Linked DNA regions of Prosthecodimorpha staleyi. The protein of the gene in region 1 interacts with the protein of each later gene in a pairwise test. Links are inferred from orthologs where the notes say so. Each region holds a gene or a part of one and is shown on either strand. Other genes may lie near its edges.

What was found.
Region 2: the proteins of KL771_RS23010 (region 1) and ileS interact in binary tests that used the Escherichia coli proteins (3 or more experiments, as listed by UniProt). The link is inferred for Prosthecodimorpha staleyi from one-to-one orthologs.

The regions. Positions count from the first base shown.
Region 1 is NZ_JAHHZF010000013.1:16,203-24,296, reverse strand. Bases 1-2,896 are described here. They hold KL771_RS23010 (HyaD/HybD family hydrogenase maturation endopeptidase), read left to right. Parts: upstream 1-1,087; coding sequence 1,088-1,705; downstream 1,706-2,896. Other genes in these bases: KL771_RS22995 (hydrogenase accessory protein), read left to right, coding at 2,820-2,896; KL771_RS23000 (HypC/HybG/HupF family hydrogenase formation chaperone), read left to right, coding at 2,443-2,733; KL771_RS23005 (HupE/UreJ family protein), read left to right, coding at 1,823-2,428; cybH (Ni/Fe-hydrogenase, b-type cytochrome subunit), read left to right, coding at 388-1,086; KL771_RS23020 (nickel-dependent hydrogenase large subunit), read left to right, coding at 1-327. In the rest of the region: more of KL771_RS22995, read left to right, coding at 2,897-3,266; KL771_RS22990 (hydrogenase expression/formation protein), read left to right, coding at 3,263-4,120; KL771_RS22985 (rubredoxin), read left to right, coding at 4,117-4,305; [NiFe]-hydrogenase assembly chaperone HybE, read left to right, coding at 4,298-4,813; KL771_RS22975 (hypothetical protein), read left to right, coding at 4,810-5,868; hydrogenase maturation nickel metallochaperone HypA, read left to right, coding at 5,861-6,202; hydrogenase nickel incorporation protein HypB, read left to right, coding at 6,202-7,158; carbamoyltransferase HypF, read left to right, coding at 7,163-8,094.
Region 2 is NZ_JAHHZF010000011.1:96,014-113,121, reverse strand. The notes cover bases 7,963-11,610. They hold ileS (isoleucine--tRNA ligase), read right to left. Parts: upstream 11,238-11,610; coding sequence 8,163-11,237; downstream 7,963-8,162. Other genes in these bases: KL771_RS21105 (bifunctional riboflavin kinase/FAD synthetase), read right to left, coding at 11,529-11,610; lspA (signal peptidase II), read right to left, coding at 7,963-8,080. Also shown: KL771_RS21145 (allantoate amidohydrolase), read left to right, coding at 1-1,091; guaD (guanine deaminase), read left to right, coding at 1,102-2,403; KL771_RS21135 (transglutaminase-like cysteine peptidase), read left to right, coding at 2,780-3,382; KL771_RS21130 (M16 family metallopeptidase), read right to left, coding at 3,551-4,885; KL771_RS21125 (M16 family metallopeptidase), read right to left, coding at 4,944-6,449; KL771_RS21120 (hypothetical protein), read right to left, coding at 6,826-7,443; more of lspA, read right to left, coding at 7,580-7,962; more of KL771_RS21105, read right to left, coding at 11,611-12,533; KL771_RS21100 (MaoC family dehydratase), read right to left, coding at 12,789-13,235; KL771_RS21095 (response regulator), read left to right, coding at 13,558-13,941; KL771_RS21090 (protein phosphatase CheZ), read left to right, coding at 14,012-14,683; KL771_RS21085 (EAL domain-containing protein), read right to left, coding at 14,744-16,213; KL771_RS21080 (heavy-metal-associated domain-containing protein), read left to right, coding at 16,553-16,747; KL771_RS21075 (ABC transporter ATP-binding protein), read right to left, coding at 16,729-17,108. UniProt on the Escherichia coli protein: Catalyzes the attachment of isoleucine to tRNA(Ile). As IleRS can inadvertently accommodate and process structurally similar amino acids such as valine, to avoid such errors it has two additional distinct tRNA(Ile)-dependent editing activities.

The DNA.
Region 1 (8,094 bases):
TGGAAGCCGGAATCCTGGCCGAAGGAGGCCAAGGGCGTCGGCTTCACCGAGGCGCCGCGCGGCGCGCTCGCCCACTGGATCAAGATCAAGGACGGCAAGATCGACAACTACCAGTGCGTCGTGCCGACCACCTGGAACGGTTCGCCGCGCGATCCGAAGGGCAATATCGGCGCCTTCGAGGCCTCGCTGATGAACACCCCGATGGCCGACCCCAAGCTGCCGCTGGAAATCCTGCGCACGATCCATTCCTTCGATCCCTGCCTGGCCTGCTCCACCCACGTCATGTCGGCCGACGGCCAGGACATGGCGACCGTCACCGTGCGCTAGAGGGAGGCGGCCATGAGCGTCACCTCCGAAGACCGCAGCCGCGCCGTCCTGCGCGGCGTGATGGATGCCGACGATCACGTCATCGTCTCCGGCCCGTCGATCTATGTCTACGAGGCGCCGGTCAGGATCTGGCATTGGGCCAACGCGCTGGCGATCGTGGTCCTCGCCGTGACCGGCTACTTCATCGGCTCGCCGCTGCCCTCCATGCCCGGCGAGGCGTCCGACCACTTCCTGATGGGCTATATCCGCTTCGCCCATTTCTCCGCCGGCTACGTCCTGGCGATCGGCTTCCTGTGCCGCATCCTGTGGACCTTCTTCGGCAACCGCCATTCCCGGCAGATCTTCTACCTGCCGGTCTGGAGCGGCACCTGGTGGGCCGGCATCCTGCGCGAACTGCGCTGGTACATGTTCCTCGAGAAAGAGCCCTACAAGTATGTCGGGCACAATCCGCTCGCCCATGTCGCCATGTTCCTGATGTTCACGCTGTTCACGGCCTTCATGATCGTCACCGGCTTCGCGCTCTATTCGGAGGGCGCCGGCATCGACAGCTGGCAGGCGAAGCTGTTCGGCTGGGTCTTCACCTATTTCCCGAACAGCCAGGATGTGCACACGCTGCACCATCTGGGCATGTGGGTGATCGTCGTGTTCGCCGTGATCCACATCTACGCGGCGATCCGCGAGGACATCATGTCCCGGCAGACCATGATCTCGACCATGATCTCCGGCGAACGGCAGTTCCGCGACGAGCGGGAGGGCTGAGATGGGCGCCGAGACGGGGCATGACGCGCAACGGCCGGCCGCCCGGGTGCTGGTCCTCGGCATCGGCAACATCCTGTGGGCCGACGAGGGTTTCGGCGTGCGCACCGTGGAGGCCTTCCACCGCCGCTTCGAGACCGACGCCGAGGTCACCATCCTGGATGGCGGCACGCAGGGGCTCTACCTGGTCGACCATGTCGCCTCGCACGACCTGCTGCTGGTCTTCGACGCGATCGACTACGGATTGGAGCCCGGCACGGTCCATCTCGTCCGCGACGCGGAAGTGCCGCGCTTCACCGGCAACAAGAAGATGAGCCTGCACCAGACCGGCTTCCAGGAGGTGCTCTCGGCCGCCGACCTGCTCGGCCGCTACCCGACCTCCCTGGCTTTGATCGGCTGCCAGCCGGTCGACCTCGAGGACTGGGGCGGGCCGCTGACCGGGCCGGTCGCCGCTGCGATCGGACCGGCTCTGGACCTCGCGCTGGAGGTCCTGGCCGGCTGGGGCATCGCGGTCCGGCCGCGGACGGTGCCGCTGCCGCCCGAGCAGCAGTTGCTGGCCAACGACATCGACCATGCCGCCTACGAGCGGCATGCGGCCGCCGGTTCCGCGCCGGCCGCCTGAGGGCCGGCACAGGGCCCTGCCGACGCATCAGACTGACGAAGCGCCCGATCCCGGCCCGGCCGGATCCGCGGCGCTCCTACCCAACGCTCCAGACGACGTTCCGAAGGGGGAACCGCCATGAAAAACCGTCTTGTCGCCGCCGCCGTCCCGGGCCTCGCCCTGGTGTCTGGCCTTGCCCTGATGCCGGACGTGGCGCTGGCCCATACCGGCGTCATGCCGCACGACCATTCCGGCTTCACCGCCGGCCTGATGCACCCGCTTTCGGGGATCGACCATCTGGCCGCCATGGTGGCGGTCGGCCTGTGGGCCGCCTCACTCGGCCGCCGGGCCATGCTGATCGTCCCGGCCGCCTTCATGGCCGCCATGGTGGTGGGTGCCGGGATTGGCTGGGCGGGGATCGAACTCCCGGCCATCGAGCAGGTCATCGCCGGTTCGGTCGTGGTGCTCGGGCTGATCGCCACCCTGAAGCTGCGCGTCCCGACCGCGGCTGCCTCGGCGCTGGTCGCCCTGTTCGCGCTGTTCCACGGGCATGCCCATGGCGCCGAGATGCCCGAACTGGCCGGTCCGGTCGCCTATGGCCTCGGCTTCCTGATCGCCACCGCGGCCCTGCATGCCGGCGGCCTCGGTCTCGGCCTGATCGGCGCGCGGGCCGGCGGGTCGTTCGAACGCCTCCCCGGCGCGGTCGTGACCTTGACCGGTCTCGCCCTGTTCGCCGGTCTCTGAGCGGGAGCGGGTCCATGTGCCTCGGCGTGCCCATGACGGTCGTGGAGAGCGACGGCTTCACCGCGCTGGTCAGCCGCGGCGCGGAGACCCGCCGGGTCTCGGTCCTGCTGGTCGGGGCGCAGCCGGCCGGCGCCCGGCTCCTGATCCATATCGACAGCGCGGTCCGGGTGCTCGATCCGGACGAGGCCGAGGCGATCGACCGGGCGCTGGAAGGTCTCGCCGCCGCCCTGGACGGGCGGGCCTTCGACCATCTCTTCGCCGACCTGATCGACCGCGAGCCCCAGTTACCCGCCCATCTCGCCTGAGCGGCGGCCCGGCCCCGAGGCAGCATCCCCGGGCCGAGACCGCCGGCCGACAGATCTATCGCGCCTTTTGTCCCGAGGAGATTGCCATGCCTCCCCTGATCGCCGCGCTGGCCACCCGGCACGGCATTCCGACCATCGATGCCGCCAGCGTGGACGCCTTCCTGGCCCCCGCGGCCGGCGAGAGCCCCCATGCCCTGCTGTTCTTCACCGGCGATCCGGAAGCGCGCGGCGAAGCGGTCGACGTGGCGGTGATCCTGCCCGAGCTGATCGCCGCCTTCCCGGGCCGGCTGCGCGCCGCCCGCGTCGAGCGCGCGGCCGAAACCGCCCTGATGGCCCGCTTCAACGTCCGTCTGCTGCCGAGCCTGGCGCTGGTGCGCGGCGGCGAACCGCTCGCCGTGATGCCGCGGGTGATGGACTGGGTCGACTATCTGGCCGCCATCGATCCGAAACTGAGCCCCGATGCCCCCGTCATGGCCGCGCCCGCCGGGCCGCGCGTCGAGATCACCCATTCGAGCCGCAGGAGCCCCGCATGAAGGCCGGATTCTGGGTCGCCCCCGAGGGCTCCGACCAGCCGCTCGCCATCCTGCCGATCGGCGGCGTCGACCTCTCGCCCCGCCAGGGCCGCGACGGCCTGCGCTTCCTGGCGACGTCCGACGCCGCCGCCCTGGTGGCGCGCTGCCCGCGCGTCGCCGATCTCCTGCCGCGGCTTGCCGATGCGCTCGACCGGCAGACCGCGACCGCGCCGGGGCTGATCTTCGATCTCGGCCGGCTCGGCGAGGAGGAGATGCGACTCGTCGCCGACGTGCTCGGCGAGGGCGAGGTGGCGGCGACCGTGGCGCTGCCGGACGGCGTCGTCGCGCAGGTGCAGGAAAGCGTGATGGCCGGCCTCTGGCGCGTCCGCTTCACCGATGCCGAGGGCCGGCTGGTCGCCGACTATGCCGAGGTCTCCGCGGTGCCGCAGGCCGTGCGCCGCGCCGCCGCCATGACGTTGCCGGACATCGAAATCGGCACCCCGCCGGAGGGTGCGATGAACGTCCTGCCGGTGCTGGCCGAGATCCGCGATGCCGTCCTCAGCCGCCGGCCGGGCGACCCGCCGCGCACCATCTCGCTGACGCTCCTGCCCATGACGCCGGAGGATCTCGACTTCCTGCAGGCCTCGCTCGGCACCGGGCCGGTGCGGCTGGTCTCGCGCGGCTACGGCAATTGCCGGGCGCAGGCGACCGCGATCAACGGCGTCTGGTCGATCCAGTTCACCAATTCGATGGACACGGTGCTGCTCGACACGATCGAGATCGGCGACGTGCCCGAGGTGGTCAGCGCGGCGGAAGAGGACTTCCGCGATTCCGCCGAGCGCCTGCGCGAGATCCACGAGGCCTATTTCGTATGACCGAGCTGGCCGCCCGTCTCGCCCGCTTCGAATGCGGCGTCTGCTGGACCGTCTACGACCCCGCGGTCGGCGACGACGTCTGGCAGATTCCGCCCGGCGTCGCCTTCGAGGACCTGCCCGAGGAATGGCGCTGCCCGCATTGCGACATGCCGCGCGAGAAGTTCCTGAGGCTCGACGATGCGTGACGATGCGGGGCGTGACGATGCGGGCCGGCCGACGGAGGATCCCGGCCCCCGCCTCGCCGCCTGGTGGCGGGAGGTGGCGCAGCGCATGGCCGACCTGCCGATCTACAACCCGGTGCTGGAGGTCCAGGTCACGGATTTCCGTCGGCACGGCGATTTTCATGTCGGGGTCGGCGTGACGCCCTGGTTCATGAATGTGGTCGCGGTTCCGGCTCGCGCGCGCAGCATGCCGGCGGCCGGCGCAACCCTCGTGCTCGACCTGCCGGCCGGGCCCATCGAGGCGATCGTCGGCGAGGCCGGCCCGGTCGGGACCGTGGCGCTCGCCTCGCTGTTCTCGCCGATGGACATGTTCGACGATCCCGCCGCGACGCGCCTCGTCGCGGAGGCGGCGCTCGAGGCCCTGTTCGAACGGCCGGCGCCGCCCGAACCGATACTCGAACGGCAGCTGGCGCGGCCGACCGACCGCCGCAGCCTGCTGTTCCCGCGCCGTTCCGCCGAGGCGGCATCATGAATGCGCTGCCCGCCCCCGAAGCCGGTCGGGTCGAGATCCGCGTCGAGGTCGCGGACGGGCGGGTGCGCACGGCCGACATCCGCAGCCTGCGCCCGTTGTCGATCGTGTCGCGCTTCGCCGGACGGCCGGTCGACGACATCGTGCCGATGCTGGCGCTGCTGCACGGACCCTGCGGCGCCTCCCACGCCGCGGCCTTGCACTTCGCCGGCGCGGCGGCGCGCGGCCGGAACATCGCGGCGAATGAGACGGCCGCCTGGGTCCGGCGTCTGGCCGCAGAGCGGGTTGCCGAACATCTCGGACATCTGGCGGCGACGGAGACCCTGCCGGGCATGGCCAACGACGAGACGCGGCGCCGGTTGCGGGACATGCTCGCCGCCGCCCGGGGGCTCGCCCATGGCGGCGCCGGGCCGGACCGGTTTGCCGCAGCGCTTCTCGGCGCCGCGGCCACGCTCGAACTCGGCGATACGGACGTCGGTGCGGCAGCGCCGCCCCTGGAGCCGCCGCATCCGGTCGACGGGCTCACCGCAGCCGACGACCCGGCGGTGCTCGCCGGCCTCGCCGCCGATCCGGACTTCGCGGCCCGCCCGGCGCTCGACGCGCGCTGCCCGGAGACCGGGCCGGCCGCGCGCTGCGGCGGAACGGCGGCGGCACCCGGCACGGCGATCCGCGCCCGCCGGATCGAGATCCGTGCAGCGGTCTCGGAAATCGACGGCGCCGCGCAGGATCCGGGCTGGATCGCGCATGGCAGCCTCGGCGACGGTGCGGGTTTCGCCGCAGTGGAAAGCCCGCGCGGACGCCTGCACTATCGGGTCGCGATCGCGGCGGATGGACGGATCCGGGAGGCCCGCGTGCTGGCACCGACGGAATGGAACTTTCACCCGCAGGGTCCGGTCGCGCGCATGCTGGTCGGCCTGGCGGTGGGGCACGGGGCAACGGAAAGAGGTGCCGCCGGCGATCCCGATCGGGCCGTCGAGCGGGTCCTGTCGCGATGCATTGCCGCCTTCGACCCCTGCGTCCCATTCCGGATCGTCCGGGAGGGCGCCGCCGATGCATGAGATGGCGCTGTGCCAGGGCGTGGTCGACCTGATCGACGAGGAGGCGGCGCGCCAGAATTTCGGCCGGGTGAAGGCCGTCGTGCTGGAGATCGGCGTGCTCGGCCATGTCGAGCCCGAGGCCATGATGTTCTGCTTCGACGCGGTCAGCCGCGGCACGCGCGTGGAGGGCGCCCGCCTGGTCATCGAGCGGGTTCCGGGCGCCGGCTGGTGCCTCGACTGCGGCAAGACGGTGCCGCTGACCGAACGTTTCGGCGCCTGCCCGGAGTGCGGCCGGCACCGGGTCCAGATGACGGCCGGCGACGAATTGAAACTGCGCGAACTGGAGGTGGAGTGATGTGCACGGTGTGCGGCTGCAGCGGCCATACCACGGAGGCCGGCCACGGCCATCCCCATCACCATGATCATGGACATCAGGGGCATGGCCACGACCATGATCACGACCATCACCATGGGCACGATCACCACGACCACCACCACCACGGTGCCGACGATGCTGGGCTGCGGCTGGCCCACGGCCTGGTCGATGCCGGCGCCGGGCCGGCCGGGGTGGCGGTCGCGGGCCTGTCGCAGGACCGGCTGATCCGGATCGAACGCGACATCCTGTCCAAGAACGATGCCTATGCGCGCGAGAACCGGGCGCTGTTCGCGGCGACCGGCACCTTCGCGCTGAACCTCGTCTCCAGCCCCGGCTCGGGCAAGACCACCCTGCTCTGCCGCACCCTCGAAGACCTGAAGGCGCGCTTCCCGATCGTCGTGATCGAGGGCGACCAGCAGACCTCCAACGATGCCGAGCGCATCCGCCGCACCGGCGTGCCGGCCGTGCAGGTCAATACCGGCAAGGGCTGCCATCTCGACGCCCACATGGTCGGCCACGCGCTCGACGACCTGCCGATCGACAGCGGCGGCCTGCTGTTCATCGAGAATGTCGGCAACCTGGTCTGCCCGGCCGGCTTCGACCTCGGCGAGGCCCACAAGGTGGTGGTGCTTTCGGTCACCGAGGGTGAGGACAAGCCGCTGAAATATCCGGACATGTTCGCGGCCGCCGACCTGATGCTGCTCAACAAGTCCGACCTGCTGCCGCATCTCGACTTCGATGTCGCCGCCTGCATGGCCGCCGCGCTGAGGGTCAACCCGCGCCTGCAGATCCTGACCGTCTCGGCGCGCACCGGCGAGGGCATGGCGGCCTTCTATGCCTGGATCGAGGCGCGCGCCGCCGCCCTGAGGGCGCCCCGGACCGCTCCGCTGCCGGCGCGCTCCGAACCGGCGCCCGCCACCGCCAGCGCGGCCTGACGTCATGACGATCGCCCCCGTCTCTCCTGCCGCCCCGATGGCCGAACGCGTCCGCGTCCGGCTGTCGGGCGCCGTGCAGGGGGTCGGGATGCGGCCCTTCGTGCATCGGCTGGCGGCCGACTGCGGCCTCGCCGGCTTCGTCCTGAACGGCCCGGACGGCGTCACCATCGAGGTCGAGGGCGCGGGAATCGCGACCTTCCTGGCGCGATTGCAGGCCGAGCGCCCGCCGCTCGCGCGCATCGAGGGCCTCGCCATCGAGCCGATCCCGGCCGAGCGGGCGGCGGGCTTCGCCATCCTGGCCAGCCGCGGCGGGCCGACGGCGACCCGCATCGTGCCCGACGCCGCCACCTGCCCGGCCTGCCTCGACGAGCTGTTCGACCCGGCGAGCCGCTTCAACCGCTATCCCTTCGTGAACTGCACCCATTGCGGCCCGCGCTGGACCATCTCGCGGCGCCTGCCCTACGACCGAGCCGAGACCAGCATGGCGGGCTTTCCGCTCTGCGCGGCCTGCGCGGCCGATTATGCCGATCCGTCCAACCGCCGCTTCCATGCCGAGCCGGTCGCCTGCCCGGCCTGCGGCCCGCGCCTGACGCATCCGGTCGCCGAGATCGCCACCGCCCTGCGGGCCGGCAAGATCGTCGCGCTGAAGGGCATCGGCGGCTTCCACCTCGTCTGCGACGCGACCGACGAGGCCGCGGTGGCGACCTTGCGCCGGCGCAAGGGGCGCGACGCCAAGCCGTTCGCCGTCATGGTCGCCAATGCGGCCTCGGTCGGGCTTGTCGCCGAGCCGACCGAGGCTGAGGCCGACCTCGCCGCCACGCCCGGCCGGCCGATCGTGCTGATGCAGGCCCGGCCCGGCCTTCTGGCGCCGTCGGTGGCGCCGCGGCTCGGCCGGGTCGGGGTCGTCCTCGCCTACGCGCCGCTGCACCATCTCCT
Region 2 (17,108 bases), on another replicon or contig:
CCGAAGACGCGATCGGCACGGTGCGCGGCTTCCTGGCACCGTCGGCCCCGGGTCCGCAGGCCAATCGGCGCCTTCTGATCGGTTCTCACATCGATACGGTCATCGACGCCGGCAAGTATGACGGCAATCTCGGCGTCGTCGCCGGCCTGATGGTGGTCGAGGAATTGCGCGCGCGCGGCATCGCGCTGCCGTTCGGACTGGAGGTCCTGGCCTTCGGCGACGAAGAGGGCGTCCGCTTCCCCAGTTCGCTGTCCTCGTCCTCTGCGGTCTCCGGCACCTATCGCGGCGAGTGGCTGGACACGGCCGACCGCAACGGCATCAAGCTGCGCGATGCGATCCGCGCCCATGGCGGCGATCCGGCGCGCATCCGCGAGGCGGTCATCCCGCCCGGCTCGGTGATCGGCTATGTCGAACTGCATATTGAGCAGGGACCGGTGCTCGAGCACCAGGGCGAACCGCTCGGCGTGGTCACCTCGATCGCCGGCCAGTCGCGCTTCCGCATCCTGATCACCGGCGAGGCCGGCCATGCCGGCACCGTGCCGATGGGCCTGCGTCGGGACGCCTTCGCGGCACTGGCCGAACTCGCCACCTTCATTGAGCGTGCCACGCGCGAGGGTACCGCCAATCTGGTCGCCACGATCGGCCGGGTCGACGTGAAGCCGGGCGCCACCAACGTCATCCCGTCGGAGGTCGAGGCGACGCTCGACATCCGGGCCAGCGCCGACGCGCCGCGTCTGGCCGCCATCGAGCGCATCCGCTACGAGGCCGACCAGATCGCCCAGCGCCGCGGCGTCAAGATCCGCTTCGAGCGTTTTGCCGACGTGCCGACCTGTCCGATGAACGAAGAGCTGCAGACCGGGCTCGCCGCGGCGGTCGCCTCGCTCGGCGAATCGACCCGGCGCCTGCCCTCCGGCGCCGGCCACGACGCCATGGCGATGGCGCGCGCCTTCCCGTCGGCGATGCTGTTCGTCCGTTCGCGCGGCGGCATCAGCCACAACCCGGCCGAGTTCACCAGCGTCACCGATCTGGGCCTGGCGGTCGAGGCCATGATCCGCTTTGTTGCCGGCATGGCGGCGCACCACGCCGCCTGAAGGAGGTACCATGAGGCTTCTCACCGGCCGCACCCTGTCCTTTACCGGCGATCCCGAGATCGACGGCAGCGGCGCGCTGCGCTGGGAGGAGCACGGCGCGATCGCGATCGGCGACGACGGCCGCATCGCCTGGACCGGCCCGCTCGCCGAATTGCCGCCCGGCCTCGGCATCACGGCGCGCGAGGATTTCGGCGAGATGATCCTCGCCCCCGGCTTCATCGACGCGCATATCCATTTCCCGCAATACCGCATGCTGGCCGCGCCGGGCCGCGACCTGCTCGACTGGCTCGCCCGCTTCACCTTCCCGGAAGAGGGCCGCTTCGCCGACCGAAGCCATGCCGAGGTCGCCGCGGAAATCTTCCTCGACCGCCTGCTTTCGAGCGGCACCACGGCGGCGCTCGCCTTCTCGTCCGTCCACAAAGGGGCCGCCGAGGTGCTGTTCGCGACCGCGGCGCGGCGCGGCATGGCGCTGGCGACCGGCAAGACCATGATGGACCGCAATGCGCCGCCGGTCGTGCTCGACGATGTCGAGAGTGGCGCGCGCGACACGCAGGACCTGATCGCGCGCTGGCACAACCGCGGCCGCCTGCGTTACGCGATCAGCCCGCGCTTCGCCATCACGTCGACGGAGGCCCAGCTCGAGGTCTCCGGCGCGCTTCTGAAGGCCCATCCCGGCTGCCTGATGCAGACGCATCTGTCCGAGAGCCGGCGCGAGATCGAGACCGTCCGGGTCCTGTTCCCGAACGATCGCGACTATACGGCGGTCTACGAGCGCTTCGGTTTGGTCGGCCCGACCTGTCTGTTCGCCCACGGCATCCACCTGTCCGACGACGAATGCCGGCGCCTGTCGGAGACGGGCTCGGCCGTGGTGCATTGCCCGACCTCGAACACCTTTCTGGGCTCCGGCCTGTTCGATCTCGGCCATGTCGGCGCCCCGGCCCGCCCGGTCGACTTCGGTCTTGCGACCGATATCGGCGGTGGCACCAGCTACTCGATGCTGACCACCATGGGCGAGGCCTACAAGGTCGCCATGCTGGCCGGCCGGCGCCTCGCCGGGGGCCGTGCCTTCTATCTGGCCACCTTGGCCAATGCACGGCTGCTGCATCTCGATGCCGAGATCGGCAGCCTCGAGGCCGGTAAGTGGGCCGATATCGTCCTGCTCGATCCGCGCGCCACGCCGGTGCTGGCCGCCCGCGACGATCTTTCCGAAAGCGTCGAGGATCGCCTCTTCGCCCTCGCCGTGCTCGGCGACGACCGGGCCGTGGCCGGCACCTGGGTGGCCGGCCGCAGGGTCTTCGCGCGCGCCGGCTGAAGCCGGCGAACTGACCGGCCGGCGTCCGATCCCCCGCCATCGAGCCGAGTGGCCCGGCTGCCGCCTGTCCGGCGGGGCCGGCCGGATTCGGCGTTTCCGCGCGCCTCCGGAGCGATATCGGCTGTTCGCATCTGCCATGCCTGAAAAATAGCCATGAGGAAAATATAGCCAGTCGTTCTGAAATGTTTCTTCTTAACACAAGACATGGAAATAAAGAGAGATCGGACGCACAGAAAACATTGCATGCTTTTCTCGTGCATCGTCGCCAAATGTGTTCGCATTGTAATTAACTCATCGAATTTCCAATTGTCATTAACATTGAAAAGGATAAATACTGTAGATAATCGTTCGCGCATCGAGTTGGGAAATTTCGACGATGCGCAATGTCAAGTTCTTCATTGCTGCCGCCGCCGCCATTTGGGTCATGTCCGGGACCGGGCAGGCGTTCAATCTCTCGGGCACCGCAACCCACTTCAAGAAGGCCCGTTCGGGCCTGATCCGGGAAGGCGGCTGGTCGGTCAGCCCGATGGGGCATGTCATGTTCTGTCAAACCCAGCCGGCCGAATGCCGCAAGCCGAGCCTGGTTCGCGCGATGCATGTCTCGATGACCGGCGCCCGCTTCGCCGCGCTTGAGACCATCAACAGGGCGGTCAACCGGGCCATCATCCCGCTCAACGACAGAACCGGCCCCGGCGTGATCGACCAGTGGAGCCTGGCGCCGAAATCGGGCGACTGCGAGGATTTCGCCATCACCAAGCGCCATCGCCTGGTCGCGGCCGGCTGGCCGGCTTCGGCGCTGCGCCTGGCGATCGGGCGCCTGCCCGACGGTGAGGGGCACGCGGTGCTGATCGTCAGGACCGACAAGGGCGACTTCGTGCTCGACAATCGCACCGACGACATCCGGCCCTGGCGCGGGACCGATATCCGCTGGGTCTCGATGCAGTCCGGCACCAATCCGCAGTTCTGGCGCAGCATCTGATCAACAAGAAGAGCCGGACCCTCTCTCCATGCCGACGTCCCGACGATCGGCCGCGCCTCAAGAAGCGCATACCGGCCCGCAAGAGTCCCCAAGACAACTGAAAAGCCCGCCGCTCTCTGACCGAGCGGCGGGCTTTTTCCTTTCGGAATGGACGGGTTCCTGATCGGTTCAGCTGCCGCCGGGGCCGACGGTCACCACGGTCAGCGGCTTGGACAACAGCCGTGCGGCGACCCGCTTCACATCGGCGAGCGTCACGGCGTCGACCAGCGCATTGCGCTTGTCGATATAGTCGATGCCGAGATCGTCCATCTGGATGGCGAGCAACTGGCCGGCGATCTTGTCGGAGGTGTCGAAGCGCAGGGCGTAGGAGCCGGTCAGATAGGACTTGGCCTTGTCGAGTTCAGCCGGCGTCGGGCCGACCTCGGCCATCCGCTTGATCTCGTCGCGGATCACCCGGATGCTTTCCGCGGCCCGGTCGGCACGGGTGCCGAGGCCGCCGTAGAAGACGCCGGTATGGTCGTAGGGGGCGAGCGAGGTATAGACCGAATAGGCCAGCCCCCGCTTCTCGCGCACCTCCGTATAGAGCCAGGACGAGAAGGAGCCGCCGCCCAGGATATGGTTCATCACATAGGCGGCGATGAAGTCCGGATCCTTGCGTTTCAGGCCCTCGGCCGACAGCCGGATCACGGTCTGCGGGTTCGGGATCGTCTCCGAGACGGTCAGCCCGGACAGGGGCGCGACTTCGGCGACCGGGGTCAGGCGCTGGCGGGCGGGCAGGTCGCCGAACACGCGGTCGAGCAGGGGCGCCAGCGTCTTGGCATCGATCGCGCCGACGACGCCGATCTTGAGCCCGTCGCGGGCGAAGACGCGACCGTGAAAGTCGCGGATGTCCTGCACGGTGATCGCCGCCACCGAAGCCTCATCGCCGTTGGACGGGCGTCCGTAGGGATGGTTCGGGAAGATCGACCGGGCCCACAGCCGGCTCGCGACGGTATCGGGATCGCGCTTCTCGCGGCGCAGCCCCGAGATCGCCTGCACGCGCATCCGTTCGACGGCGTCGTCGTCGAAGCGCGGCTTGGTCAGCGACAGGCGGAGCAGGTCGAAGGCCTCGTCGCGATGCGCCGACAGCGTCTTCATCTCGCCGTAGAAGGCGTCTCGGGAATCCTCGAAGGCGAGCCGGATCGACAGATCTTCGAGACGGCCCTGGAAGGTCTGCCCGTCCATATCGCCGGCGCCCTCGTCGAGCAGGGTCGAGAGGAGATTGGCGAGACCGGCCTTGCCGTCCGGATCCTGGGCATTGCCGCCCTTGAAGGCGAAGTTGACGGCGATCAGCGGAACCGCCTGCTCCTCGACGAGCCAGGCCTCGATGCCGCCGGGACTGACGACGCGCTGGATCTGGACCGCCTCGGCCGGGCCGGCGGCGAGCGCCGTCAGGCCGATGCCGGCGGCGAGGGCGAGGGCGCCGGTGGCGCGGCGGATGGACTGGCGGACGACGGACATCATGCCGGATCGTTCCTTGTGGTCGTTGCGGCGCGGGGCGAGGGGGCGAGGGGCGATCGGGTCAGCGGATCGCACCCGAACCCGGACCGGCGACCGGCCATTGCGCGCGGGCGGTCGGCTTCTTGCCCGTCGGCGGGGCGGAAACCAGGAAGGCGGTGGTGGCGATGTCCTTGCGCAGATAGGTGGTGGCCGCCTTCTTCACGTCGTCCGGCGTAACGGCATAGACCTTGGCCGGCCAGGTGCGCACATCCTCGACGGTCGACCCGGTGGTCAGCGCCGTTCCGAAGATGCGGGCGAGCGAGGCCTGGCTGTCCTGGGCGTGGATGGCGTTGGCGACGATCTTGCGCTTGGCGCGGTTGAGTTCGGTCTCGCTGACGCCGTCGCGCACCACCGCGGCCAGGACCTCGTCGACGGCCGCCTTGAGCTGGTCGAGGGTGACGCCGTCGCGCGGCGTCGCATAGAACATGATCTTGGTGTCGTCCCAGGCGGTCGACTGGTAGTAGCCGCCGGCCGAGGCGGCGAGGCCCTTGTCGATGACCAGTTCGCGATAGAGCCGGCTGGTCGGACCCGAGCCGACCACTTCGGCGAGCAGGTCGATCGCCTCAGCTTCGCCCTTCGCGGCCGTGCGGTAGGACGGCACCACCCAGGCCATGCGCAGGCTCGGCTGGTTGACGCGCTCGTCGGCCAGCGTCACGGTTCGACTGGCCAGCGCCTCGGGCTCGGTCGGCCGGTTGCGGATGCCGGGCTCGGCGCGGCGCGGAACCTTGCCGTAGGTCTCCTCGGCCAGCTTGCGCACCGCGGCCGGGTCGACATCGCCGGCGACGATCAGCACGGCATTGTTGGGCGTGTACCAGAGATCGTAGAACGCCATGGCGTCCTTGTAGGTCAACTGCTCGATCTCGTGGCGCCAGCCGATCACCGGAATGCGGTAGGGGCTCGCCTGATAGAGCGCCGCCTCCATGGCCTCGCCGAGCTGGGCGGAGGGGTCGTTGTCGGTGCGCTGCGAGCGCTCCTCGAGTACGACCTGCAACTCGGGCTTCGCGGTCGCCTCGACGAGCCGCAGGTTGGCCATGCGGTCGGCCTCCAGGCGCATCATCAGCGGCAGGTGTTCCTTCGCGACGCGCTGGAAATAGCCGGTATAGTCGTTCGACGTGAAGGCATTCTCCTGGCCGCCGATCTCCGAGACCTTCTTGGAGAAGGCGCCGGCCGGATTGTCGCGCGTGCCCTTGAACATCAGATGTTCGAGATAGTGGGCGATGCCGGACTTGCCCTTGGGCTCGTCGGCGGAACCGACCTTGTACCAGACCATATGGGTGACGACCGGCGCGCGGGCGTCGGGCACGACCACGACCTGCAGCCCGTTGCCGAGCGTGAAGCTGGTGACGTTGCCGCCGATCTCGGGGGCGGGCGGAAGCGCATTCGCGGCGGTCGCCGTCGCGCTGCCCTGCAGCGCCGTGTCGGCACCGGCCGGGATCGGCAGGCCGGCCAGGGCGACGGTGAGGAGCGCGGCGGCGAGACGCGCGCGGAGCGGATGGACGGTAGCGGGCACGGAGACCGGTTGCGTCACTGGGCTTTGTCCTCGAAGTCTCGGGTTCGGTCGGTGCAACACTATAGCGACAGTCAATCGAGTGCCTATGCCGCCAGCGTCACGCTTGCGTGACCCTTCGCGAATGGCTGCTCCGGAGCGGCCGGCCCTCTGTTACGGACTACCGGTGCGGCCGGATTGCGGCCAAGGACCGGCGCCGCCCGGGTCGATCGAGAATCAGGGGCTTTCGCACGCTCCGCCGTCGATCGCTGCCGGGTCGTCCATCCGCCCGTCTGCGACCATTCGGCAGGGTCGACGCGGTGAGACTCTCACGCGCAGTCGACAGGACACACCGGCTCCCGCCGGTGGGCGCGCGATTCGTTCTTGGAGAGGTCAGGTTGTGCTATGGGTCTGCCGCTCAGAGCGGCCACCAGGTCGGCTTCCAGCTGCTCGACTTCTGCTCGGCGGCTTCCGGATCGACCGGCGCCTTGGGCGAGGGCGTCCGATAGTCCTTGGGCAGGTCGGTCAGGCCCTTGCTGCGGCCTTCGCGCGCCGCGATGGCCTCGCGGTTGACCTTGAACTGGCCGGCCATCTCGTCCGGCGTCAGACGGCGCGACGTATCGCCGGGGCCGCCGGAGGTGCCGGCCGGCCGGCTGGCCAGCTTGTATTTGGCCAATTGATCCGGCGTCCAGGTCTTGGAAGCGTCCGGATCGTCGCGGCCGAACTTGTCGAGATCGCGCTGGCGGTCTTCCGGGTTCTTGGGGAAGTTGCTGCGCGCCAGCGCCACGTCGGCATCCTGCGGCGCCGGCAGGTCGCGCTTCGGCGGCACCACCAGCGGCGAGCGCGGCTTGTACTCGACCGGCTTCTCGCTCGGGTCGATCGCCCCGATGCCGGCCATGAAACCCTTGACCAGATTGGTGTCGCGCTGTTCGCCGGTCTGCTCGTCCTCGAAGCCGTTGGTCGCGCTGGCGCAGCCGCCGAGGGCGATGAGGCCGGCGAGGACCGCAGGGCGGGCGAGACGGATCAGGTGGATCATGCGCTATCCCTGCTGTTCGGCCCGCCCCAGGCAGGTCGCCCGGCCGTGTCGCGGTCCGGATGGTCTTGGCGCCGCAGCCTCGGCCGAAGCGTCGACGGCGACCGACTCCCGTCCGTCCGCCGGTCAAAATCACGTCTCACGAAGAGCCCGACTTTGTGGCGCTCTTGGGGCCATGGAAGGCCATGTCATACAGGAGGCCGGCCACACCGGCAACGATCCACATGTCGGCGAGGTTGAACACATACCAGGACAGCGACCGGTCCGGCAGGAACAGATGCACGAAATCAATCACTGCGCCGTAGACGGCCCGGTCGATGGCGTTGCCGATCGCCCCGCCGAGGATCAAGCCGAGCGAGACGGCGACGAGGCGCGACGTGCTGCGCGCCATCCAGACCAGGATCGCCACCGAGGCGGCGACCGACAGGGCGACCAGCAGCCAGCGGCCGAGATCGCCCTCCTGCCGGAACAGGCCGTAGGAGATGCCGTAGTTCCAGATCAGCCGGAACTCGGCGAAGGGCGCGATCCGGACCGGGCCGTTGACGCCCAACTCGATCCCGTTCAGCGCATATTGCTTGCTCGCCTGGTCCAGCACGAGGCCGAGGGCGGCGACGATCAGGCCGAGAAGGCGGGGCGACATGGCGGGCTCCGGTCGGTCGTCGGAAACCCTTCGCGCCCGGTCGGGGCGCGAAGGGAGGGGCGGGCCTCTGCGGGCCGTCGGGTCAGGCGGCGGTCCGGCGGGCTTCCCACTCGCGCATCGCGGCGGCGTCGCGCGGGGTCAGGTCCGGATAGTCGGGATCGGTGCCGACCTCGGCGCTGATCTTCCAGGACCGGGCGCATTTGCGGCCCTCGGCCCGGGCGGGTTCGACGGCGACGCCCGCGACCTCGTCGATGCGGATCGCCGTCGCCGGGCCCTCGCCGGCGACCACCGTCACGCCGCTGGTGATGGCGATCTCGGCGAGATCGATGCCGGCGACCGCGGCCATGAGGTCCGGATCGGCGATGTGGACGATCGGGGCGGCTTCGAGCGAGGAGCCGATCCGCTTGGCGGCCCGCTCCAGTTCGAGCGCGCCGGTGATCGCCCGGCGCACCCGGCGGATGCGCGCCCAGCGGGCGGCGAGCGCGTCGTCGCGCCATGCGGCGTCGGGCGCCCGGAACTGCTCCAGATGCACCGAGCGGTCCGGATCGCCGTGGCGCAGCGTCCAGGCCTCCTCCATGGTGAAGGGCAGCATCGGGGCGAGCCAGGTGACGATCGCGTCGAACAGGCGGTCGACCACGGTCAGCGCCGCGCGCCGGCGCACCGAGGAGTGCGGATCGCAGTAGAGGGCATCCTTGCGGATGTCGAAATAGTAGGCCGACAGGTCGACGACCATGAAGTTCATCAGCGCATTGACGACACGCTTGAAGTCATAGGCGGCGTAGCCCTCGCGAACCGCCTCGCCGACCTCCCAGAGCCGGTGCAGCATGGAGCGTTCCAGCTCAGGCATGTCGGCGAGCGCGACCTCGGCGGCCGGATCGTGATGGGCCAGCGTGCCCAGCATCCAGCGCAGGGTGTTGCGCATCTTCCGATAGGCCTCGGCATTGGTCTTCATGATCTCCGGGCCGATGCGCAGATCGTCGGCATAGTCGGAGGTCACCACCCAGAGCCGCAGGATGTCGGCGCCGGAGGTCTTGATCACGTCCTGCGGGGCGACGATGTTGCCGAGCGACTTCGACATCTTGCGCCCGTCCTCGGCCATGACGAAGCCGTGGGTCAGCACCGAATCGTAGGGCGCGCGGCCGCGCGTGCCGCAGCTCTCGATCAGCGAGGAATGGAACCAGCCGCGATGCTGGTCCGAGCCCTCGAGATACATGTCGGCCGGCCATTTCAGATCCGGGCGCTTTTCCAGCACGAAGGCGTGGGTGGAGCCGGAATCGAACCACACGTCGAGAATGTCGGTGACCTTCTCCCAGGCGTCGAGATCGTTGACGAGGCCGCCGAGGAAGCGCTCGCGCGCCTCCGGCGTGAACCAGGGATCGGCGCCTTCGGCCTCGAAGGCTGCGCGGATGCGCCCGATCAGGTCGTCGTTGCGGTCGAACTCCGGTCCCGGCGCGAGGCGGCCGGTCTCGCGGTGGCGGAACACGGCGATCGGCACGCCCCAGGCGCGCTGGCGCGAGACGACCCAGTCGGGCTTGGCCTCGATCATGCCGCGCAGCCGGTTCTGGCCCTGCGGCGGATAGAAGGTGGTCTCGCCGATCGCCTTGAGCGAGCGGGCGCGCAGCGTGTCGCCCGCGCCGGCAATGTCACGGTCCATATGGATGAACCATTGCGGCGTGTTGCGGAAGATGACCGGCTTCTTGGAGCGCCAGGAATGCGGATACTGATGCTTCAGCCGGCCGCGCGCCAGGAGCGCGCCGGCCTCCACCAGCGCGGCGATCACGGCGCCGTTGGCGTCGCCCTTCTCGCCCTTGTCGGTGATCACGCGCCGGCCCTCGAGGCCCGGCGCCTCGCGGGTCAGGAAGCCGTCGTCGTCGACCGTGAACGGGATGGCGGTGTCGATGCCGCGCGCGGCGAGCGCGCGGGCATTGTGGGTCCAGATCTCGAAGTCCTCGCGGCCGTGGCCGGGCGCGGTGTGGACGAAGCCGGTGCCGGCATCGTCGGAGACATGGTCGCCGTCGAGCAGCGGCACCTGGAAGCCGTAGCCGAGCGCGGCGAGCGGATGGGCGCAGACGAGACCCGCCAGCACCTCGGCCGGCACGGCGGCGCGCTTCGCCCAGGCGGTCGCCTTGGCCTGCTTCAAGACGTCGTCGGCGAGCTTGTCGGCCAGGATCAGCCGGTCGCCGGCCTTGGCCCAGTTGCCTTCGGGCGCCTCGGTGACCTCGTAGAGGCCGTATTCGATCTTGGACGAGAAGGAGATCGCCCGGTTGCCCGGGATGGTCCAGGGAGTTGTGGTCCAGATGACGACAGACAAATCCGAGGAGTTCTTTACTGCCTTCAATGCGGAAATAAATAGATCTATCTTTTCGGTGGCAGGCTGATCATTGAATATCCACTCATTTTCGTTATGGTCAAAGTTTGCAATAAAAGCAGTTCGAGAGTAATGCGCGCCAGTGACTGTGTCTAGGAGCGCTTTCACAGGGAACTTCACCCAGATCGTGTCCGACTGGTAGTCCTGATACTCGACCTCGGCCTCGGCCAAGGCGGTCTTCTCGACCACCGACCACATGACCGGCTTGGAGCCGCGGTAGAGCTGGCCGGAAACGGCGAATTTCTGCAGTTCGGCGGCGATCACTGCTTCGGCCTGGAAGGCCATGGTGGTGTAGGGATCGGCGAAGTCGCCGGTCACGCCGAGGCGCTTGAACTCGGCCGCCTGCACGCCGATCCAGTGCTCGGCGAACTGCCGGCATTCCTGGCGGAACTCGACGATCGGCACCTCGTCCTTGTTCTTGCCGGCGGCGCGATACTGCTCCTCGATCTTCCATTCGATCGGCAGGCCGTGGCAGTCCCAGCCCGGCACGTAGTTGCTGTCGAAGCCGTCCATCTGCTTGGCGCGCGTGATCACGTCCTTCAGGATCTTGTTGAGCGCGTGGCCGATATGCAGGTTGCCGTTGGCATAGGGCGGGCCGTCATGCAGCACGAACAGCGGCCGGCCCTTGGCCTTTGCGCGCAGGCGCCGGTAGAGGTTGCCCTTCTCCCAGCGCGCCAGGATCTGCGGCTCCTTCTCGGGCAGGCCGGCGCGCATCGGGAAATCGGTGACGGGCAGAAAAAGCGTCTCGGAATAGTCGCGGGCGGCGGCAGGTGCGGTGGATTCGGTCATCGGTGTTCTCGAAGCGATCGGGACGGGCCGGCCGCGGCTGGAAAGCCGGAAGCGGCCGGCGGGAAGGTCGGGTGTCGGCACGCAGGTCCCGGACTTCGACCGGCCGCGATCAATCGCGCCCGGACGAAGCCGGGCCCGTAATTCGGCGGGCGGGCCGCACGATCGCAAAGAACCGGCGCATGCACTGGGTTCCCGGGGTGGAACGATGGCCCGCGGTTCTATCAGCCGCACGCCCGCGAGGGAAGTCCGCTTCAAGTCAGCCCACGGGCTGTACCGGTCAAGCCGCCGCTGCTACGCCAGTTCGGCCAGCCGGCGGTCGAGCGCGGTGCCGGGGCCCATGGCGGCGAGCACGGCGCGCGCCTCGGCGCAATCCTCGCCCATCCGCTCAATCAGCGCCTCGACGCTCGGGAAGCGCAGTTCCGGCCGGAGATAGGAGGCGAAGCCGATCTGGACGGTGCGGCCGTAGAGGTCGCCCTTGAAGTCGAACACGAAGGTCTCGAGCAGCGGTGCGCCGTTATCGAATTGCGGCCGGCGCCCGTAATTGGCAACGCCGTGATGCTGCACCCCGTCGACCGTGAAGGTGACCGCATAGACCCCATGGGCCAGCCGGCAATCGGCGCCGAGCCGGACATTGGCGGTCGGGAAGCCGAGATCGCGGCCGCGCTTCTCGCCGTGGATGACGGTGCCTTCGACGAACCAGCGATAGCCGAGCAGCCCGTTGGCAAGGCCCAGATCGCCGGCCGCCAGCGCGTCGCGGATGCGGCTCGACGAGACCGGCCCGCCGCCCTCGTCCTGGAAGGCCTCGATCACCGAAACCGCGAAGCCGCGCGCCGCCCCCTCGGCCGCCAGGAAGGCCGGCGAGCCGCCGCGCCCGCGTCCGAAATGGAAGTCCCAGCCGACCACCGCTTCGGCGACGCCGAGCCGGCCGACCAGGATGTCGCCGACGAAATCATCCGCCGAGCGGGCGGCGAAGTCGCGGTCGAAGGGCAGCACCAGGAGCCCGTCGAGACCCGCGGCGCGGATCAGCCGGGCCTTCGGGCCGGGTGGCGTCAGCCGGAACACCGGCGTGTCGGGCCGGAACACGCTGCGTGGATGCGGCTCGAAGGTCATCGCGAAGGCCGGCCGGCCGGCCGTCTCGGCCCGCGTCGAGGCGGCATCGAGCACCGCCTGATGGCCGCGATGCAGCCCGTCGAAATTGCCGATCGCGACGATGCCGCCGCGGAGGCTCTCCGGAAACGCATCCAGGCTTTCGGCAAGGGCGAAGGGGCGGGGCGCCGGAGCGGCCGGATCATGCATGGGCGGACGGGATCTTCCGAGGGAACCAAGTCGGCCGGACCCTGCAACGCCGCGCCGTCAGGGTCAAGCGACCGAAGGTCCGTCGACCGCCCCGGGTCCGTGCCGCAGGCCGGGTTGGCCCGCCGGTCCGCCTGACGGCGTCGGCTTGGGCCGGCGGTTCCGTTCGGACGGCCGGCTTCGGCCGGTGGTTCTGTTCAAGTGGCCGCCTTTGGGCGGTGGTTCTTTTTGGATGGCCGGCTTCGACCGATAGTTCCTTTAAATGGTCGGCTTGGGCCGGCCGGGCACCATCACGGTCGCCTCGCCTTCCAGGACGACCTGGTTGTCGACCGAGCATTCGCAATGCAGCCGGCAGCGGCGGCCCTTCTCGACCAGTTCGATCACCTCGACATCGACCACCACCACGTCGCCGATCCGGACCGGGCCCATGAAATTCAGCGTCTGCGACATGTAGACCGCGCCCGGTCCCGGCAGGCGCGTGCCGAGCACGGCCGATATCAGGCTCGCCGTATAGAGGCCATGCGCGATGCGCTGGCCGAAACGGGTCTTCGACGCATAGACGTCGGACAGGTGCAGCGGATTGTCGTCGCCGGAGATCTGCGCGAAACCGACCACATCGGAATCCATGACCGTCTTCAGGATGGTTTCGCGCATTCCGATCTTGAGGTCTTCGAAATAGTAGGAATTCAGGACCGGCACGGTCATGGAGCGGCCTCGCTTCGCGCGACGATGACGCACCGTCGCCCCTTCGGCCGGGCTCCGGCGCCTGCCGGACCCCCGGCATCGATGCGGCCGGACCTTGGCGCCGGGCGCCGCACTTGGCAAGTCACCACATGGTCTCGGCCCGGCGACGCGCGGTCGCGGTCTCATTCAAAGCGAATTTTCGGCATTAACGGAAATTTTCGAAGGTCTGGCTAATGTGACGGTCGGGAAGCGGGCGGGGGCACATGAGGGCTCACCAACCGGAACCGAAGTGTTACGGCACCGCCCGGAGGGGACTGGGCCGCCGAGGAGTGGAGTTTAACAGATGGCGCTCGATCTTTCGATGCCGATCCTCGTCGTCGATGACTACAAGACCATGATCCGCATCATCCGCAACCTGCTGAAGCAGCTCGGTTTCGAGGATGTGGACGAGGCTTCCGACGGAACCGAGGCTTTCGCCAAGATGAAGGATCGGCGCTACGGTCTGGTCATTTCCGACTGGAACATGGAACCGATGACCGGCTACGAACTGCTCAAGCATGTTCGGGCCGACACGTCGCTGGCCAAGACTCCGTTCATCATGGTCACCGCCGAGTCCAAGACCGAGAACGTGATCGCCGCCAAGAAGGCCGGCGTGAACAACTATATCGTGAAGCCGTTCAACGCGCAGACGTTGAAGGGCAAGATCGAAGCGGTCTTCAACGACTGATTTGGCGATTTTCGGAAGCAACACGGCCGGCCGAGCCTCTCGGCATCCGGCCGTGGAAGGGGACTTGCACATGGCGCAGCCGACGGCGACCGAGATCGGCCGGGTGGTGGAATTCCTCCAGCAGGACCGCGAGGACGTCAAGCTCAACGACGTCATGGACCTGGCCGAGCGGATGGCGCAGAGCCTCGACGAGGCTGTGGCGACCACCGACAAGATGCTGCATGCGGAATTCCGCAGCATCGCGGAGCAGATCTCGTCCCTGAAGCGGGAAATCCGCGACCTGCGGCCCGATCAGTTCCGTTTCGAGCGCATCCCTGAAGCCGGCCGCGAGCTCGATGCCGTGGTCGAGTCGACCCAGGATGCGACGGAAACGATCATGGCGGCGGCCGAGGCGATCATGGCGGCCGATGCCACCGATCCGGTCGCCTACAAGGCACTCGTCGACGACAAGATGATCGTCATCTTCGAGGCCTGCTCGTTCCAGGACCTGACCGGCCAGCGCATCCGCAAGGTCGTCAAGACGCTGTCCTGGATCGACGAGCGCATCGAATCGCTCGCCCAGCGGCTCAATCTTGCCGAAACCGGCCCTGAAGAGACCGTGGAGGAAAGCGACGACGAGCGCCGCATGCGCGAGTTGATGCTGAACGGCCCGCAGATGAAGGGTCAGGGCGTGTCGCAATCCGATGTCGACGACTTCTTCTCGATGTCCGACCAGGAAGATATCGACAAGCTGTTCGACTGATCCGACCCACCTGGGACGACGGCGCCCCGGTTTCACCGGACCGGCCGCCGCGTTGAGCCCTCAGGTCTTTTGAGCGATGGCCCGCCCGAGCGCGTTGCGACGCGGCTCGGCCGCGGGCTTTGGCTTGTCTGCGCGCACCGGCGGTTCCATCCGGGCCGGCGGCGGTGTCGTGGGCGGCGTCATGCCCGGCGTCGCCATGGTGGCGGTCGGCGAGACGGTCGGCACCGGTTCGGCGGACGGCGGCTCGATCGCGCTTTGCAGCACGTCGCTGCGGACCGGGCGCGGCGGCGAGAAGACGAAGCCCTGGCCGAAGCGCACGCCGAAATCGAGCAGTTCCACGACCTGCGTCTCGCTCTCGACATGGTCGACGATCAGGTCGATGCCGAAACGGGCGAAGAAATTGGCCAGATCGGCCGGGTGGATGTCGGCGCCGAGTTCGTCCATCCGGTTCAGGATGCGCTCGGCACCGATCTTGGCGAACTTGAAGCCGCGCTCGGCCATCAATTGGAAGCTCGGCCTCAGGTCGGAAACCTGGTCGACCGAGAAGCGGAAGCCCGTCGACTGCAGGCTGCGCAGGGCTTCGTATTCGATCGGGTTCATCGATTTGATCTGGCGCTGGGTGAACTCGAACACCAGCGTGTCGGACAGTGCGCGGTTGGCCTCCAGGAAGGCGACGAACTCGCGGAAGAAGGCCGTGTCGCCGAGGCTCGCCATCGAGATGTTGCAGAAGAGCCCGATATCCTTGGTCCGGGTGACCAGCCGTCGCAGGATCTGCACCGTCCGGAACAGGATCTGATTGTCGAGCATCGGCATGATGCCGGAGGCTTCGGCGAGCGGAATATAGTCGGACGGGTAGATCGTATCGCCGTCCTCGGTGCGCAGCCGCGTCAGTGCCTCATAGTAGCGGATGCGGCGCTGCGGCAGTGTCACGATCGGCTGCAGGTGGATGTCGATCCGATTGGCCTCGATGGCCCGGCGGACGAGATCGAGAAAGCCGGCCTCGCCGAGATGGGCGAAGCGCCGGGGCAGGAGGGTCGGCTCCTCGACCACCGGTGCGGGCGGCGGCGCCGGCTTGGACGGCGTCGCTGCGGCCGGCGCGGTGCGCCCGGCGGCGGCCCCGCTCCGCACCTGGTGCGACAGGACGCGCGTCTCCATGTCGGCGACCGATTCGACCACCTGCCGGACCAGCGCGCCGATCACCTCGACCTCGGCGACCACCGCCTCGACATCCTGGTTCTGCCGACGTCCCTGGTTCTGCTCCAGCCCGCCGACGCGGCGCTGCAGGTTTGCAACGTCCTGGCCGAGTTCGCCGAGCCGCAGCGTCAGGCCGGCGACCTCGGCGGCCAGCCGGTCGCGATCGCGCCGGCCGTTGCCCTGGATGTTGACGATGGTCAGCACGGCCAGCATCGAGATCCCGCCGACCAGCGCGGTCTCCCAGCCGAACCCGGCCTGGAAGCGCAGCACCACCGCGGCCGCGATGGCGACGACGATGATGCAGGTGGTGATGAAGAGATCGGCGAAGCGATTCATAGACCCGCTCGAGTGCCCGGACCGGCGCGGGCCGGCCCCTCGAATCACCGGCCACTATGCGTGATTCACGGTTTCGAAACCATTCTCTCCGGGCGTTGCCTGAAGTTCACTGTCGGCATCCTCAGCCGGTTCGACAAAGCGCGCCATCCGCTTGACGGCAAAGCGTGTTGCGGTCGAGGGTTGAGGATCCTCGGGCAGGCTCCCCCGGCCGGGGGCCATCCGCAATCGTCCGGGTCCCGCCGCCCTTGACCTTGCCCCAAGGGGAAGGTCCATATCCCGCGACAGGTCCGGACCCGACGGCCCGTTCCACCCCGCGCCAAGCCAATGGAGCCGATGACCATGATCACCCTCACCGTGGAAGGCATGACCTGCATGGGCTGCGTGCGCAGCGTCGAGAAGGCGGTCGGCCGTGCCGATCCGGGCGCGCGCGTCGAGATCGACCTGCCGAGCGGCAAGGTTGCGATCGAGTCCGCCGCGCCGCGCGAGACCTTCGTCGCCGCGATCGAGGATGCCGGCTACGACGTCGCTGCCTGAGTGGGGGCTGCCTGAGTGGGGGCTGCCTGATTGGGGGCCGCCTGAGCGGGGCCCGCCGGCGGCGCGTTGCGCTCGTCGGAGACGATCCGGCCGTCGACCAGGTGGATGCGCCGGCGCATGGCCTCGGCGAAGGTCAGGTCGTGGGTGACCGCCACCACGGTCCGGCCCTGCTCGGCGACCAGCCGGGCGAGAATGTCGCGCACCTGCGCCGACGAGCGCGTGTCCAGGCTGCCGGTCGGCTCGTCGGCCAGGATCACCGGCGGGTCGTTGGCGAGCGCACGGGCCATGGCGACGCGCTGGCGTTGCCCGCCGGAGAGCTGTTCGGGCAGCTTGTCGAGATGGCCGCCGAGGCCGAGCTGTT